Regions from separate parts of the Massilia sp. IC2-476 genome, predicted to be linked through region 2. Evidence: predicted binding sites of a transcription regulator. Region 2 holds the regulator's gene; the other holds the start of a gene.
What was found. The regulator FNR, encoded in region 2, switches genes on or off when oxygen is low (the NO sensors DNR and NnrR bind a similar motif). The targets are predictions, from matches to a motif close to TTGATNNNNATCAA.
Positions count from the first base shown of each region.

Region 1 (6,772 bases), on a different contig from region 2:
AGGTCACCGACACGCTGGCCGGGATGCGGAGCAGGTCGCAGACTTCCTTCAGGTTGGACCAGAGGCGACCCTGGCGCTGGCGACCGGCTTCCATGGGAGTATGCAGGGTCGGCTGAGTGATGTTGCGTTGTTCTGACGTTGGCTGGGACTGCATGCTCATCTCCAGGTGAAAGACTCAGGGTTTCAGGCGGCGACCACAGAGCGGAGCTCGTTTTTAGCCTTCGCGGGCTGCGGCGGCGAACCCCGCTGCAGGCTGGCTCACGCTGGGACTTGGATCGCAAGCAAGTCGAAACGCTGAATTCAGTATGCCAACACGAGTCCGGCACGGATATCAGCGACTGCTGAATATGTAGGTAGGACGGTTCATCGGCTTGTAGGAATATTCCGACGGAAGATTTCAGCCCCAGAGGGAGAGTCCAGCAGGGGCGGCGCCAGAGGGAGCGCCGGGTAGCAGGCAGGGCTGCCGGGGGAAGAGTGACGCCGGCACAAAACCGGCGCCGGCCTGTCTAAGTGGTCTTTGTCCTACGCTTTCATCGGGGACAGCAGGCGGTGCGCCACCGCGTACTGGACCATTTCGGACAAGGAGGTCATGCCCATTTTCTGCATGATCCGGGTCTTGTGGGTGCTGACTGTCTTGACCGACAGGTGCAGGCCATTTGCGATCTCGGTGATCGATTTTCCACTGACGAGTAGCGAAAATACCTCAAACTCGCGATCCGACAATTGCTTGTGAAGCAGTTGCTCATTGGGCGCCATGATGTTCAGCGCTAGCTGCTCGGCCACTTCGGTACTGATATAGGGGCGTCCCGAGGCCACCTTGCGGATCGCGCCCACCAGCTGGGTGCCGGCGCTTTCCTTGGTCAGGTAGCCCTGGGCGCCGGCGCGGATGGCGCGCACCGCGTATTGCTCTTCTTCGTGCATGGTGAGGATCAGGATCGCCAGCTTGGGCGCTTCGCTGCGCACCTGGCGGATCAGGTCGACCCCGCTGCGGCCCGGCATCGACAGGTCGAGCAGCAGCAGGTCGAAGCCGCCCTGGCGCACCTGGGTCAGCACTTCGAAGCCGTTGGTCGCTTCACCGGCGATCTCGATATCCGGCGCACCGTCGAGGATGCGCTTGAGGCCTTCGCGCATGATCGTGTGGTCGTCGGCAATTACGATGCGAATCATAGGACCATCCTTTCCGGTGAAAGCGACAGCGGCCGATGCAGGCTAGCACAGGGCCGGGGCTGAATCTGTCTTCCTTTCGTTACAGCTTTGTTCAGGCAGGCGCCGGTTCGCTGATCAGGCGGTGCACCAGCACCGGCTTGGTCGTGTGCGACAGCACCTTGTTGGTCACGCTCCCCAGCAGCAGCTGGCCCCAGCCGCTGCGGCCGTGCGAGCCCATGAAGATCAGGTCGCAGCCTTCTTGCTCGGCGACATCGACGATCTTCAGGGCCGCGGTGTCGGAAAAGGCGGTCATGCAGGCATGCTGCAGGCCGGCGCCGGCGCAGGAGCGCATGATTTTCCCCATGTATTCCTCGCCCATGCGGCGCATTTGCGCGATATATTCCTCTTCGCTGGGGTAGGAGGGCGGAATGATTTCCACGTACACCGGATACTGGTATTCCGGCGCGACGAACAGGGCCAGCACTTGGGCGCCCATCTGTTGCGCGAATTTGACGCCGGCGCAGGCCGTATGCTGCGACACGGCCGAGCCGTCGGTGGTGATCAGGATTTTGCGGTACATGGTGATGTCTCCTCCAATGGCCACGCCATTCTGCGGTGTCCGCGGCGTGGCAGTGCTTGCAAGAACGCAAACTGTTGAGCTCGATCAAACGTCAGACCGTTATTTCTGTGCATCAACAACAGGGGCACTGAGACCCCTACGTTACGAAAAACAACACCTCACTTGTGTAAACATTCAGGAACCAGACGTTTTAATTGTCGCGGAATTAAGTTTCGCTGTCCATTTTGTTGCGTCTCTGTCTCTGAGATTTACCTACGGCAACCACACTGCTACACTTCCATGCAGACTTGGACCATCCTGCAGGCCGCCGCGCGGCCGGGTGGTTGCATTACTTACCTACACTGACGCAGAGTACATTGCGAACTTATACACCATGGAGAAGCAGGGATTATGACCGACGCCGCTGACGATTTCGACGCATTATTCGAGGAAGTGGCGGCGCAGCGCGCCAGCGCTCCCGCTGACGCCCCGGCGCCGGCGCCCGAGGCGGCCCCGGCCGCAGCCGAGGACGACCTCGAGTCCCTGTTCGACCAGGTGTCGGCCTCGAGCGCACCTGCCGTTGCGGTCGCTGCCGCGCCGGCATTGGCCGCCGCCGCTCCGGCCGCGGGCGCTGCCGCCACTGAAGGCGAGCCGGGCATGTTCGAACGCCTCGGTGGCATCGTGCGTCTGTTGCACGACTCCCTGCGTGAGCTGGGCTACGACAAGGCACTGACCGAAGCCTCGTCGGCCATCGTCGACGCCCAGGACCGCCTGGAATACGTCGCCACGCTGACCGAGCAGGCCGCCAACAAGGTGCTGAACACCCTGGACGACGGCATGCCGGCCCAGGACCTGCTGTCGAAGCAGGCCAAGGACATGGAAAACCGCTGGGCCGACCTGTTCTCGGGCAAGCTGAGCCTGGACGAATTCAAGGCCCTGGCCGGCGATTCGCGCCAGTTCGCCGCCAGCGTCAACGAAGCGACCGAAGCCGAGAAGGCACGCCTGCTCGAGATCATGATGGCGCAGGACTTCCAGGACATCACCGGCCAGCTGATCAAGAAAGTGGTGAAGATCACCCAGACGGTCGAATCCGAGCTGGCACAGCTGCTGCGCGATCACGCTCCGGCCGACCTGAAGGAAAAGCTGGCCAAGAAAGAAGCGCCGCCCGCGCCCGCGCCGCTGATGTCGGGCCCCTCGGTGCCGGATACGGCGCTGAACCAGGACAACGTTGACGACCTTCTTGCCGATCTGGGATTCTAATGGACGATATGCTCAAGGACTTCGTCGTGGAGGCGATGGACCTTGCGGTGAATGTTGAAGAACATTTGCTGCGCCTCGAACGCGATCCGGACAACAAGGAAACGCTCAATGCGGTGTTCCGCTCCTTCCACACCATCAAGGGCGGAGCCGGCTTCATGGGCCTGCCCGCGCTGGTCGCGGCCTGCCACCTGACCGAGAACCTGTTCGACGCCCTGCGTACGGGACAGGCTCCGGTGACGCCGCTGGCGATCGAAGCCGCGCTGGAAGCGTCGGGCTTCGTGGCCGACCAGCTGAATGACCTGAACAACGGCACCCCGCCGGAAGGCCTGGCGCAAATGCCGGCCGCGCTCGAGCGCATCCTGACCGATGCGATCGAAGGCAAGGGCGCGCCGAGCGCCCCGGCGCCGGCCGCTCCCGCGCCGGCTGCCGTCGCACCGGCCGCTGCCGCACCGGCTGCCGCCGAAGCCGTGGCTGTCCCGGCCGCGGGCGAGGATGGCCTCGACTGGGTCGGCATGTACAACGCCGTGGTGCCCGCCGGCTCCGCGCTCGCCGCCGTGCCCGCAGCGCCGGCGCCGGTTGCCGCTGCAGCCGCCGCAGCAGCGGCGCCCGTTGAAGCCGCGCCTGCCGCCAAGCAGGGTGGCTGGGACGGTGTCGACCGCCGCCAGAACGACAAGGTGGCCGATGCGCGCGCCGCCGCCGCGCCGGCCAAGGACGAAAGCATCCGTATCGATGCGGTCAAGCTGGACGCGCTGCTGGAAGTGGCCGGCGAATCGGTGCAGGCCGCCAACCAGGCTGCCGTGCTGCTCGAGCGCCTGCAGCAGTTCAAGTTCGAAGGTCCGGCCGCCGCCCTGATGGCGACGCTGACCGAGACCCTGGAGCGCGCCTCGCGCTACTCGGCCGAACTGCAGCGCGCCACGCTGGCGACCCGCATGCAGCCGGTCGGCCGCCTGTTCCAGAAGTTCCCGCGCCTGGTGCGCGAGCTGGCCAAGGACCTGGGCAAGGACGTCGAGCTGACCATCGAAGGCGCCGAGACCGAAGTCGACCGCGTGGTGGTGGACAGCCTGTACGATCCGCTGGTGCACATGCTGCGCAACGCGCTCGACCACGGTGTCGAGTCGCCGGAAGAGCGCGTCGCCAACGGCAAGCCGGCCAAGGCCTTCATCCTGCTGAAAGCCTGGCAGGAAGCCAACAGCGTCATGATCGTGCTGCAGGACGACGGCAAGGGCATGGACCCGGTCAAGCTGCGCAAGAAGGCGATCGACAAGGGCCTGATCGGCGAGAACGGCGCCCCGAACGACGACGACGCCTACCAGCTGGTGTTCCTGCCGGGCTTCTCGACCAAGGAAGTCGCTTCCTCGGTGTCGGGCCGCGGCGTCGGCATGGACGTGGTCAAGACGGCGGTGGAGAAGAACCGCGGCGCGATCCGCATCGAATCGCAGCTGGGCGCGGGCACCCGCTTCGCGATCCGCCTGCCGATCGAACTGTCGATCGTGCCGACCATGCTGGTGTCGACCTCCAGCGCTTCGCTGGCGCTGCCGATGGCCGTCGTCGAGCGCGTGGTCGAGCTGCCGGAAGAGTTCCAGTGCGTGGGCGGCGCCCCGGTGCTGAAAGACCAGGGCCGCCCGCTGCCGGTGCGTTCGCTGGCCCTGGCGCTGGGCTACGAAGCCTGTTCCGAACGCGTCGGCATCGTCATCAACGCACCGCAGCCTTACATCCTGGCGGTGGAAGCGGTGGACGGCACGGCCGACCTGGTGATCAAGCCGATGACGGCGCTGTCCGTCGAAGGCATCACCGGTACCGCACGTTCGGCCGAGGGCGAACTGGTGCTGGTGGTCGGCCTGTCCTTCCTGATGGACGGCTGCCGCAGCAACGTGCGACTCGCCGCATAAGGCCTGCGTAGGGTGGGCGGCTTCGCCGCCCACGCGGACAGCTGCGTGGGCGGGAAACCCGCCCACCCTACGATGCACTGCGCAATACACCTGCTACCTCACTCTGTGACAAAAGCGCAGACAAAAGCCTGAGCTACCCAGCTCAGGCTTTTTTTATTTGCATGGTAAGTTGTCTATGCAAATATTATTTGCATGAGTAGGGTGTTGTTGGCAGAAAAATGCGTTGCCCTGGCTTGGTGCGGCACTGCACAATTATGGCATAATCAAAAACCGTCCCTGCATAAGCGGGGAGGCGTTCACTGGATAGACCATGCAAAAAACGCTCTACGACAAACTCTGGGATTCCCATGTCGTGCGTGCCGACGCCGATGGCACCACCGTCCTCTACATCGACCGCCACCTGGTGCACGAAGTCACCAGCCCGCAAGCCTTCGAGGGCCTGCGCGAGGCAGGGCGCGGGCTATGGCGTACCGAGGCGAACCTGGCCGTGGCCGACCACAACGTGCCGACCACCGACCGCGCCCACGGCATTGCCGACCCCACGTCGCGCCTGCAGGTCGAGACCCTGGACAGCAATGCGAAGAGCTTCGGTCTTACCTATTTCGACATGAACGACAAGCGCCAGGGCATCGTGCACGTGATCGGCCCGGAGCAGGGCGCCACGCTGCCCGGCATGACCGTGGTCTGCGGCGACTCGCACACCAGCACCCACGGCGCCTTCGGCTGCCTGGCGCACGGCATCGGCACCTCGGAAGTCGAACACGTGCTGGCCACCCAGACCCTGCTGGCCAAGAAGTCGAAATCGATGCTGGTGCAGGTCGACGGCGAACTGCCGCCGGGCGTGACCGCCAAGGACATCGTGCTGGCCGTGATCGGCGAGATCGGCACCGCCGGCGGCACCGGCTACGCCATCGAATTCGGCGGCTCGACCATCCGCGCGCTGTCGATGGAAGGCCGCATGACGGTCTGTAACATGGCGATCGAAGCGGGCGCGCGCGCCGGCATGGTCGCGGTGGACGACACCACCATCGACTACGTCAAGGGCCGCCCGTTCTCGCCCAAGGGCGAGCAGTGGGAGCAGGCCGTGGCTTACTGGCGCACCCTGCACTCGGACGAGGGCGCTGCCTTCGACACGGTCGTCAGGCTCGACGCTGCGCAGATCCGCCCGCAGGTCACCTGGGGCACCTCGCCCGAGATGGTGACCTCGGTCGACGGCCGCGTACCGGATCCGCAGCAGGAGAGCGACGCCGTGCGTCGCAGCGCGTTTGAGAAGGCACTGGCCTACATGGACCTGCAGCCCAACACCCCGATTGAACAGATCCGGATCGACAAGGTCTTCATCGGCTCCTGCACCAATTCGCGCATCGAAGACCTGCGCGCCGCCGCCGAGGTGGTGCGCGGCCGCCGCCGCGCCGACAGCGTCAAGCTGGCGATGGTGGTGCCGGGTTCGGGCCTGGTCAAGGAACAGGCCGAGCGCGAGGGCCTCGACCGCATCTTCAGGGAGGCCGGCTTCGAATGGCGCGAGCCGGGCTGCTCGATGTGCCTGGCCATGAACGCCGACCGCCTGGAGCCGGGCGAGCGCTGCGCCTCGACCTCGAACCGCAACTTCGAGGGACGCCAGGGGCAGGGCGGCCGCACCCACCTGGTCTCGCCCGCGATGGCGGCGGCTGCCGGGATTGCCGGCCACTTTGTCGACGTCCGCGCACTTTGAAACGTTAATAAGGCTTTTAACCAGGAATACCGAAGGAACATCATGAAGAAAGCAATCGCACTCGCCCTCGTCGCCATCGTCCTCGCCGGATGCAACACCATCTCCGGCGTCGGCCGCGACGTGCAGAAGGCCGGCCAGGTCATCACCGGCGCCGGCGGCAGGTAATCGGCAAAGGCGGAACGATCATGGACAAATTCACCGTACACG
Region 1 covers NZ_JAJFER010000001.1:319,499-326,270, reverse strand. Annotated here, with positions in the region: gene LK539_RS01560 (Crp/Fnr family transcriptional regulator) at 1-94, opposite strand, end outside; gene LK539_RS01555 (response regulator transcription factor) at 523-1,167, opposite strand; gene LK539_RS01550 (universal stress protein) at 1,259-1,726, opposite strand; gene LK539_RS01545 (protein phosphatase CheZ) at 2,117-2,965, shown strand; gene LK539_RS01540 (chemotaxis protein CheA) at 2,965-4,854, shown strand; gene leuC (3-isopropylmalate dehydratase large subunit) at 5,165-6,565, shown strand; gene LK539_RS01530 (entericidin A/B family lipoprotein) at 6,608-6,730, shown strand; gene leuD (3-isopropylmalate dehydratase small subunit) at 6,751-6,772, shown strand, end outside.
Region 1: a site for FNR is predicted at 1,801-1,814, ahead of LK539_RS01550 (universal stress protein). Genes of this name have one in related genera too.

Region 2 (6,772 bases):
GTGCACCGCCACAGCAGCGTCGCCTTGAGCGACGCCGAGGCCGACCGCATCCTGGCCGACATGGGCACCATCCTGCAGCGCGACGATACCGGTCCGGACGTCGCCACCCCGGTCCAGTTCGTCCGCAACGGCGCGGTGCGGCTGCTGCCGGCCACGGTCCCGGGCACCATCCAGACGGCGGCCGACCTGAACGCGCTGCTGAGCGCCGGTTCCGGCGTCAAGATCGTGCAGGCGATCCGCTGGTGCGGCGGCCCCGGCGACAACATCATTGGCTGCGCGCCGGTCGGCAGCACCACGGTGAACGTGGCCGCGGTGCGCTTCACCGCCGACCAGGAAGGCCTGATCTGGGTGCACGAGTACGGCCACAACTGCGGCCTGCCGCACCGCACCGACGACCCGCGCGCGGTGATGTACCCGTCGGTCGGGGTGGACCACAATGTGGTCAATGCCGCCGAGTCCTCGGCCTACCTGGCCGGCCCCGCCGCCGTCACCGGCAAGGTGCTCGCGGCGAGCGGCTGTAACTGCGACCTGGGCGACATGAAGGCGCCGCTCGATGTGCGCGACTTCGTATCGCAGCACTGGATCGAGGGCGTGCCCTACGAACTGGCCTCGCAGTACGGCGAAGCCGATGCGGGCAAGCTGCTCGACTGGCTGGTGGGCGAGCCGGAGAAGCACGAAGAATTCCTGCCGCAGATCGTGGCCACCCTCGGCTACATCGGCAGCGAGATCGCCGCCCAGCCGCTGATCGACTTCGTGCACAGCACGCGCGCCGGGCGCGCCGTGTTCAACGCCAAGAACGCCGCCCTCCTGCGCCTGGGCGACCTGGCCAACCGCTCGGGCAGCAAGCTGGCGGTGGACTTCCTGGCCAGGGTCGCGAGCGACATCGCACTGGCGCGCTCGCTGGCCGCGCCGCAGGCGGGCGCGGAGAAGGCCCTGGCGGCCAAGGCCGGCCAGGACGTGGTGGCGCCGAGCCTCGAGACGCTGGCGTCCGAGCTGGCCGTGTCCGCGACCTTCGGCCTGGCGCTGGCCGGCACCGAGGAAGCACGCCGGACCGTCGATGCGCTCCAGCGCGACCCGAACGCCTTTGCCTCGGTCAACCAGGCAGCCGGCGAAGCCGCGCAGATCGCGGACACCGTGCTGCGCCAAGGCCGCAAGGAGTATTACCGGATAAAGACGGAACAGCGCCATCACCTATAATGCTTCCGTAGTACGACTGCCGGGGCCATGCCCCGGCAGTATTGCTTTTGGAAAATGGAATGCCCTGAGCTGGACAGCGGTCTATAATGGACCCATCAGCATTCCGTTTTGCGCCATGAACCAACCGATGTCGATGCCGGGCGAGTCGCCCATCAACCTGCAGGTCATCAAGGCCAGCTGCAGCGCCTGCAGCATGCACCAGTTGTGCCTGCCCATGGGGCTCGAGGACGCCGACATCAACCGCCTCGACCAGATCATCGGCCGGCGCCGGCGCCTGGTGCGCGACGAGCGCCTGTATGCGATGGGCGAACCTTTCCGCAACCTGTACGCGGTGCGCTTCGGCCACTTCAAGACCTACCAGGTGAACGCCGCGGGCGAAGCCCAGATCACCGGCTTCCAGATGGCCGGCGAACTGCTGGGCATGGACGCGATCAGCGGCACCCATCACTGCGACGCCGTGGCGCTCGAGGATAGCGAGGTGTGCGAGATCCCGTTCTCGCGCCTGGAAGAACTGTTCGGCCAGGTGCCGGCCCTGCTGCGCCACTTCCACCGCATCATGAGCCAGGAAATCACGCGCGAGCAGAACGTCATGCTTTTGCTCGGCAATATGCGCGCCGAGCAGCGCTTCGCCGTGTTCCTGGTGAACCTGTCGGCGCGCTACGCGGCCCGTGGCTACTCGCCCAACAGCTTCCAGCTGCGCATGTCGCGCGAAGACATCGGCAACTACCTCGGTCTCACCATCGAAAGCGTCAGCCGCCTGCTGTCGCGCTTCAAGAAACAGGGCTGGCTGCAGGTCGACAAGCGCGAAGTCACCCTGCTCGACCCGGCCAAGCTCAAGGCGCTGGCGGCCGGAACCGACGTTTGCAGCCCGATGGGCTGAGGCGGGCCCCATGGCAAGCGCGCCCCTGCTCGACCTGCATGTGCGCAGCTATGGCGAGAGCCGCGAAGCGGACCGCCACAGCTTTGCCCAGGTGGTGCTGCCGGTCAGCGGCGAAGTGGCGCTGGAGATCGAGGGGCGCTTTGGACGGCTCGATCCCCTGCACGCCGCATTCGTGGCGCCCGGCGCCTGGCATTCGCAATACTCGTCCGTTGCCAACCGCTCGCTGATCCTCGACGTCGGCATGCCCGGCTTCGAACAGGGGCCCTGGCAGCAACTGCTTGAACGCCCCTTTACTGCCATCGGCCCGGCGGCGCGCAAGCTGGTCGAGTTCATGGGCATCCTGGCCGCCGGCGGGACGCCTGCCCCGTCGGTGCTGCAGGGCTGGACGCCGCTGCTGCTCGACACCCTGACCCTCGGCGCCGGCCAGCCGGCCTCGCGCCTGGCCGCCCTCCTGGCGCGCATCGAGGCCGAGCCCGGCCTGCCCTGGAGCACCGACAGCATGGCGCGCACGGCCGGCGTCAGCGTCAGCCGCCTGCACGCCCTGTTCCGCGAAGAGCACGACAGCACACCGCATGACTGGCTGCTGCGCTGCCGCCTGCAGCGCGCCTGCGACTGGCTGGCCGGCACGGAGCGCCCGGTAGCCGAGATCGCGCTGGCGGCCGGCTTTTCCGAGCAAAGCGCCCTCACCCGCGCCATGCGCCGCGCCATGGACACCACGCCCGCCGCCTACCGCCGCGCACGGCGCGAGACCGGGTCAAAAACGCAGTAGACCCGGTCAAGCTTTCACCCGGCGCGGCGCCGACAATCTCCCATCAAAGGAGATTGCCATGCTGTCGCAGATTCACACCACATCCAGCCAGGCCCAGCTCGGCATCGGCGCCGGCATCACCGCCGGCGCCTTCTGGGGACTGGTCTTCCTCGCGCCCGAACTCACGCCCGGCTTTTCGCCGCTGCAGCTGTCGGCCGGACGCTATCTCGCCTACGGCATCGTGGCGGCCGTGCTGATCGCGCGTTCCTGGCCACGCCTGGTGCGCAGCCTGAGCTGGGCCGACTGGCGCGGCCTGGCGGGGCTCAGCCTGCTCGGCAACATCGTGTACTACCTGTTCGTGGCCCAGGCCGTGCAGTCGGGCGGCGTGGCCATGACCTCGATCGTGATCGGCCTGCTGCCGCTCGCCGTCACCCTGGCCGGCTTGCGCGAGCATGGCGCCGTGCCGCTGCGGCGCCTGGCGCCCTCGCTGCTGCTGGGCGGCGCCGGGCTGGCCTGTATCAGCTGGGATGCGCTGCGGGCGGCGGGCGGCTCGGGCCTGGGCCTGCTGTGCGCGCTCGGCGCGCTGGTGTCGTGGACGATCTACGCCGTGGTGAACCGGCGCTGGCTGGCGCGCCTGCAAGGCGTCTCCAGCCAGGAGTGGAGCCTGCTGATGGGAGTGATGACGGGCGCCCAGGCGCTGCTGCTGGCGGTGCCGGCCTTCCAGCCCGGCGCGGCCGCGCACAGCGGGGCCGAGTGGCTGCACTTCCTCGGCGTCGTGAGCGCCGTCGGCATCTTCTGCTCGGTGGTCGGCAACGCCCTGTGGAATTACGCCAGCCGCGCGCTGCCGATGGCGCTGATGGGACAGATGATCGTGTTCGAAACCGTGTTCGCTTCGCTGTACGGATTCCTGTGGGAGGGGCGCTGGCCGAACGGAATGGAAGCCGCCGCGCTGCTGCTCCTGCTGGCCGGCGTGGCGTCCTGCGCCGCCGCCCATCGCAACTAGCGCGCCAGGTAAGCGGTATATCCCTGGATGAAGGCGGCGCGCAGGCGCAGGAACTCGTCGATGTCCCTGAACTTCGTGCGTTTCTGATTCAGCAGGTAGGCGGTGACGATGGTCTCGCGGGCGGGGACGAAGAAGTGGATCTGGCTGATGGTGCCGCCCCTCAGCCCGAGCACGTTGTCGGTGTAGCCGACCACCTCGATGCCGTTCACCGTCTCGCGCTCGAACGCGATGGTGTCCTTTCCCGGCGGCGTGCGCGCAGAGACCTTGGCGCCCGCCTCCGGATTGGCAGCGAGATAAGCGCCCACGAGTGCGCGGTCGCGACGCACATTGTGCTCCAGGGCCTCGATCACGAGCGCCCTGTCCTGCTCGTACATGCCTGGCATGCTGGTCTCGATCTTGACGTTGGCGAAGTAGTCGCTGCCCGGATAAAGATACATGGCCTTGATCGCTTCGCGCACCGAGACCTTCTCGCGCCGCGCCGGGGTGGCTGCATCGCCTGGCCTCCATTCGACCATGCGCCACGGCGGCGCATCCCGGTCGCGCGCCTTCAACTCGACGAGAAGCAGGCCATCGGCGAAGCCTGGGGGCACCAGGCGCTCGAAGGGCGCCGGCACGTCCGGTGCGGGCTGGGCGAAGGCGGGCAGCAGGCACAGGGCCAGGATGGCAAACAGGCGGCGCGAAAGCAGGGTCATGGCGAGGCGATGAAAGTCGGGACCTGCGCATCCTGCCGCAGCCTTCCGCTTCCCGCGAGCCGTATTGCCGAGGTAGCACCCCGCGGCCTTGCCGGTACCGCGCTGCGCTCCCTGCCTAGAGCTCGATCACCAGCTCCGGCCGGAAGGCTTCCTGCTCGCCCTTGCTGAGGTAGCCGAGCGGGTTGGCCACCACGCGGCAAGACCAGGGCCGGCCATCCTCGCTACCCGTCATCACGTAGTCGTTCGCGCAGTGCAAGTGGCCGTGGATCCAGATGTCGGCGCGGGGGAACAGCGCATCCATCGCATTGCAGAAGCCCGCCGTGCCAGGGGTCAGGCCATAGCGCGGATCGGCGCTTTGCAGGCTCGGTGCGAAATGGGTCACCACCACCGTTTTGCCCGCGAAAGGAGCGGCCAGGGCGCCACGCAGCCAGTCCTGGCAATCGAGCGACATCGTGCGGATGCCCTCGGCCAGCACCTTTTCGCCGTTCTTCAGCGTGGTGTTCTTCGCCAGGTAGTAGTTGGCCGCGCGGAAGGCCTTCTCGCGCCGCTGCAGCTGTTTGGTGATGTCCGTTTCTTGCACCGCCAGCGCATCGAAGTCGCTCCACAGGGTGGTGCCGATGAAGCGCACGTCCCCGATCACCAGCGTCTCGCGGTCCAGCCACTCGATGCCCAGGTCCGCGCAGGTAGCCTGCAGGCGGGCATAAGCCTGCTCGTATTCGAGGCCGTCGAATTCGTGGTTGCCGGGAATGTAGAGCACCCGGGCGCGCGTGGCGCCGGGACGCAGCGGCGAGAAGCGTCGGAGACCGAAGTCCTGATCGAGCAGGCGCGAGCCCTGCTGGTAGGAGCCGATGTCGCCCGCCAGGATGATCACATCGGTATCCTCGCGGATGTCCGGGACGAAGTGCGGGTAGCGTTCGAGGTGCAGGTCGGAGAAAAGCTGGATGCGCATGGTCGGCGCAGTATAGCGGCTTTCGGCCGCGCACTGCGCCGCCCCTGTTAGAAGCTGATGCGCACGTAGGGTGCGCTGGCCTTCGCCTCGCCGTGGTAGACCGCCTCGATGTTGTTGCCGTCCGGGTCGAGCACGAAGGCGCCGTAATAGCCCGGGTGGTAGGCGCGCTCGCCGGGACGGCCGTTGTCCCGGCCGCCAGCGGCCAGCGCTGCAAAGTAAAAGGCGTTCACCATCTTGCGGTCACGCGCCTGGAAGGCCAGGTGGTGGCGTCCGGTCAGCACGCCTTGCGCCGCTTCGCTATCGCGGCTGGAGATGAACAGCTCGTCGGCCCAGAAGTAATCGTCACCCGAGCCGCCGAGCGGAATGCCCAGCACCTCGAACACGGCCGTGTAGAACCTGCGCGATGCGGAGAGGTCGCGCACCACCAGCTGGATGTGGTCGATGAGTCGCCCACGGTAGATTTCCTGTGTTTCCATGCTGCTCTCCTGTGAAAGACCTTCATGAAATACTGACAGTGACCGAGCAGTGTAGAGCCAAAGCCGGGTGCCGGCAACGCTTGTTGGCTGGCTACTTCCCGGCGCCGGGGGCGATCGCGCCGCGGTACAGCGCGTCGGTGATGCGTTCCTGGAAGCGCGACTCGGACGAGAAGCGTCCCGGCTGCGTGTCCGGATCGGCGCCGACGCCGCTGGCGGCATAGATCATGCCGTTCTTCGTGCGCGGGTCGAACACGAACAGCGCATTCAGCCCCCAGGCCCAGCCGAGATGGCCGACGCCCGTGAAGCCGCCGCCCTCGACCAGGCGGTCGCCGCGCGCCCGGCCGTCCTTGACGCCGCTGGCGTCCACGAAATGCTGGGTACCCAGCCCCCAGGCCCCGTACAGCCCGTGGAAAGTACCGCCGTCGCCGCTCGCGCTGCCGTTGACGCCTTCCTGGATCGTCCACTGGCGCGCCAGCATGGTCCTGACCGTTTCCGGCCTGAGGATCTGCGTGCTGCCGTGGCGTCCCTCGTTCATCAGCATCAGCATGATCTGCGCCAGCTCGCCTGTGGAAATGCGCAGGCTGCCCTGGGGGCCGAACAGGGTGCCGTTGGTCCCCACCATGTAGCGCTCCATGCCGGCAGGCGCCACCGGGGGCTGGATGTGGAAGTCGTCCGACTGGGCGATCCACGGCCCTTGCGGGTCCCAGCGCTCGGCGCCGTCCTTCTCGCGCTTGCGGTAAAGGGTCGCGACGTCGTCGATGCGGGCGGGCGCGAAGTCGGCGAGATAAAAGCCTGCCTTCAGGCCCATCGGATCGCACACCAGGCGC
Region 2 covers NZ_JAJFER010000006.1:265,038-271,809, reverse strand. Annotated here, with positions in the region: gene LK539_RS17360 (hypothetical protein) at 1-1,197, shown strand, start outside; gene fnr (fumarate/nitrate reduction transcriptional regulator Fnr) at 1,313-2,077, shown strand; gene LK539_RS17350 (AraC family transcriptional regulator) at 2,088-2,846, shown strand; gene LK539_RS17345 (DMT family transporter) at 2,905-3,828, shown strand; gene LK539_RS17340 (hypothetical protein) at 3,825-4,520, opposite strand; gene LK539_RS17335 (metallophosphoesterase) at 4,636-5,469, opposite strand; gene LK539_RS17330 (VOC family protein) at 5,517-5,945, opposite strand; gene LK539_RS17325 (serine hydrolase) at 6,037-6,772, opposite strand, start outside.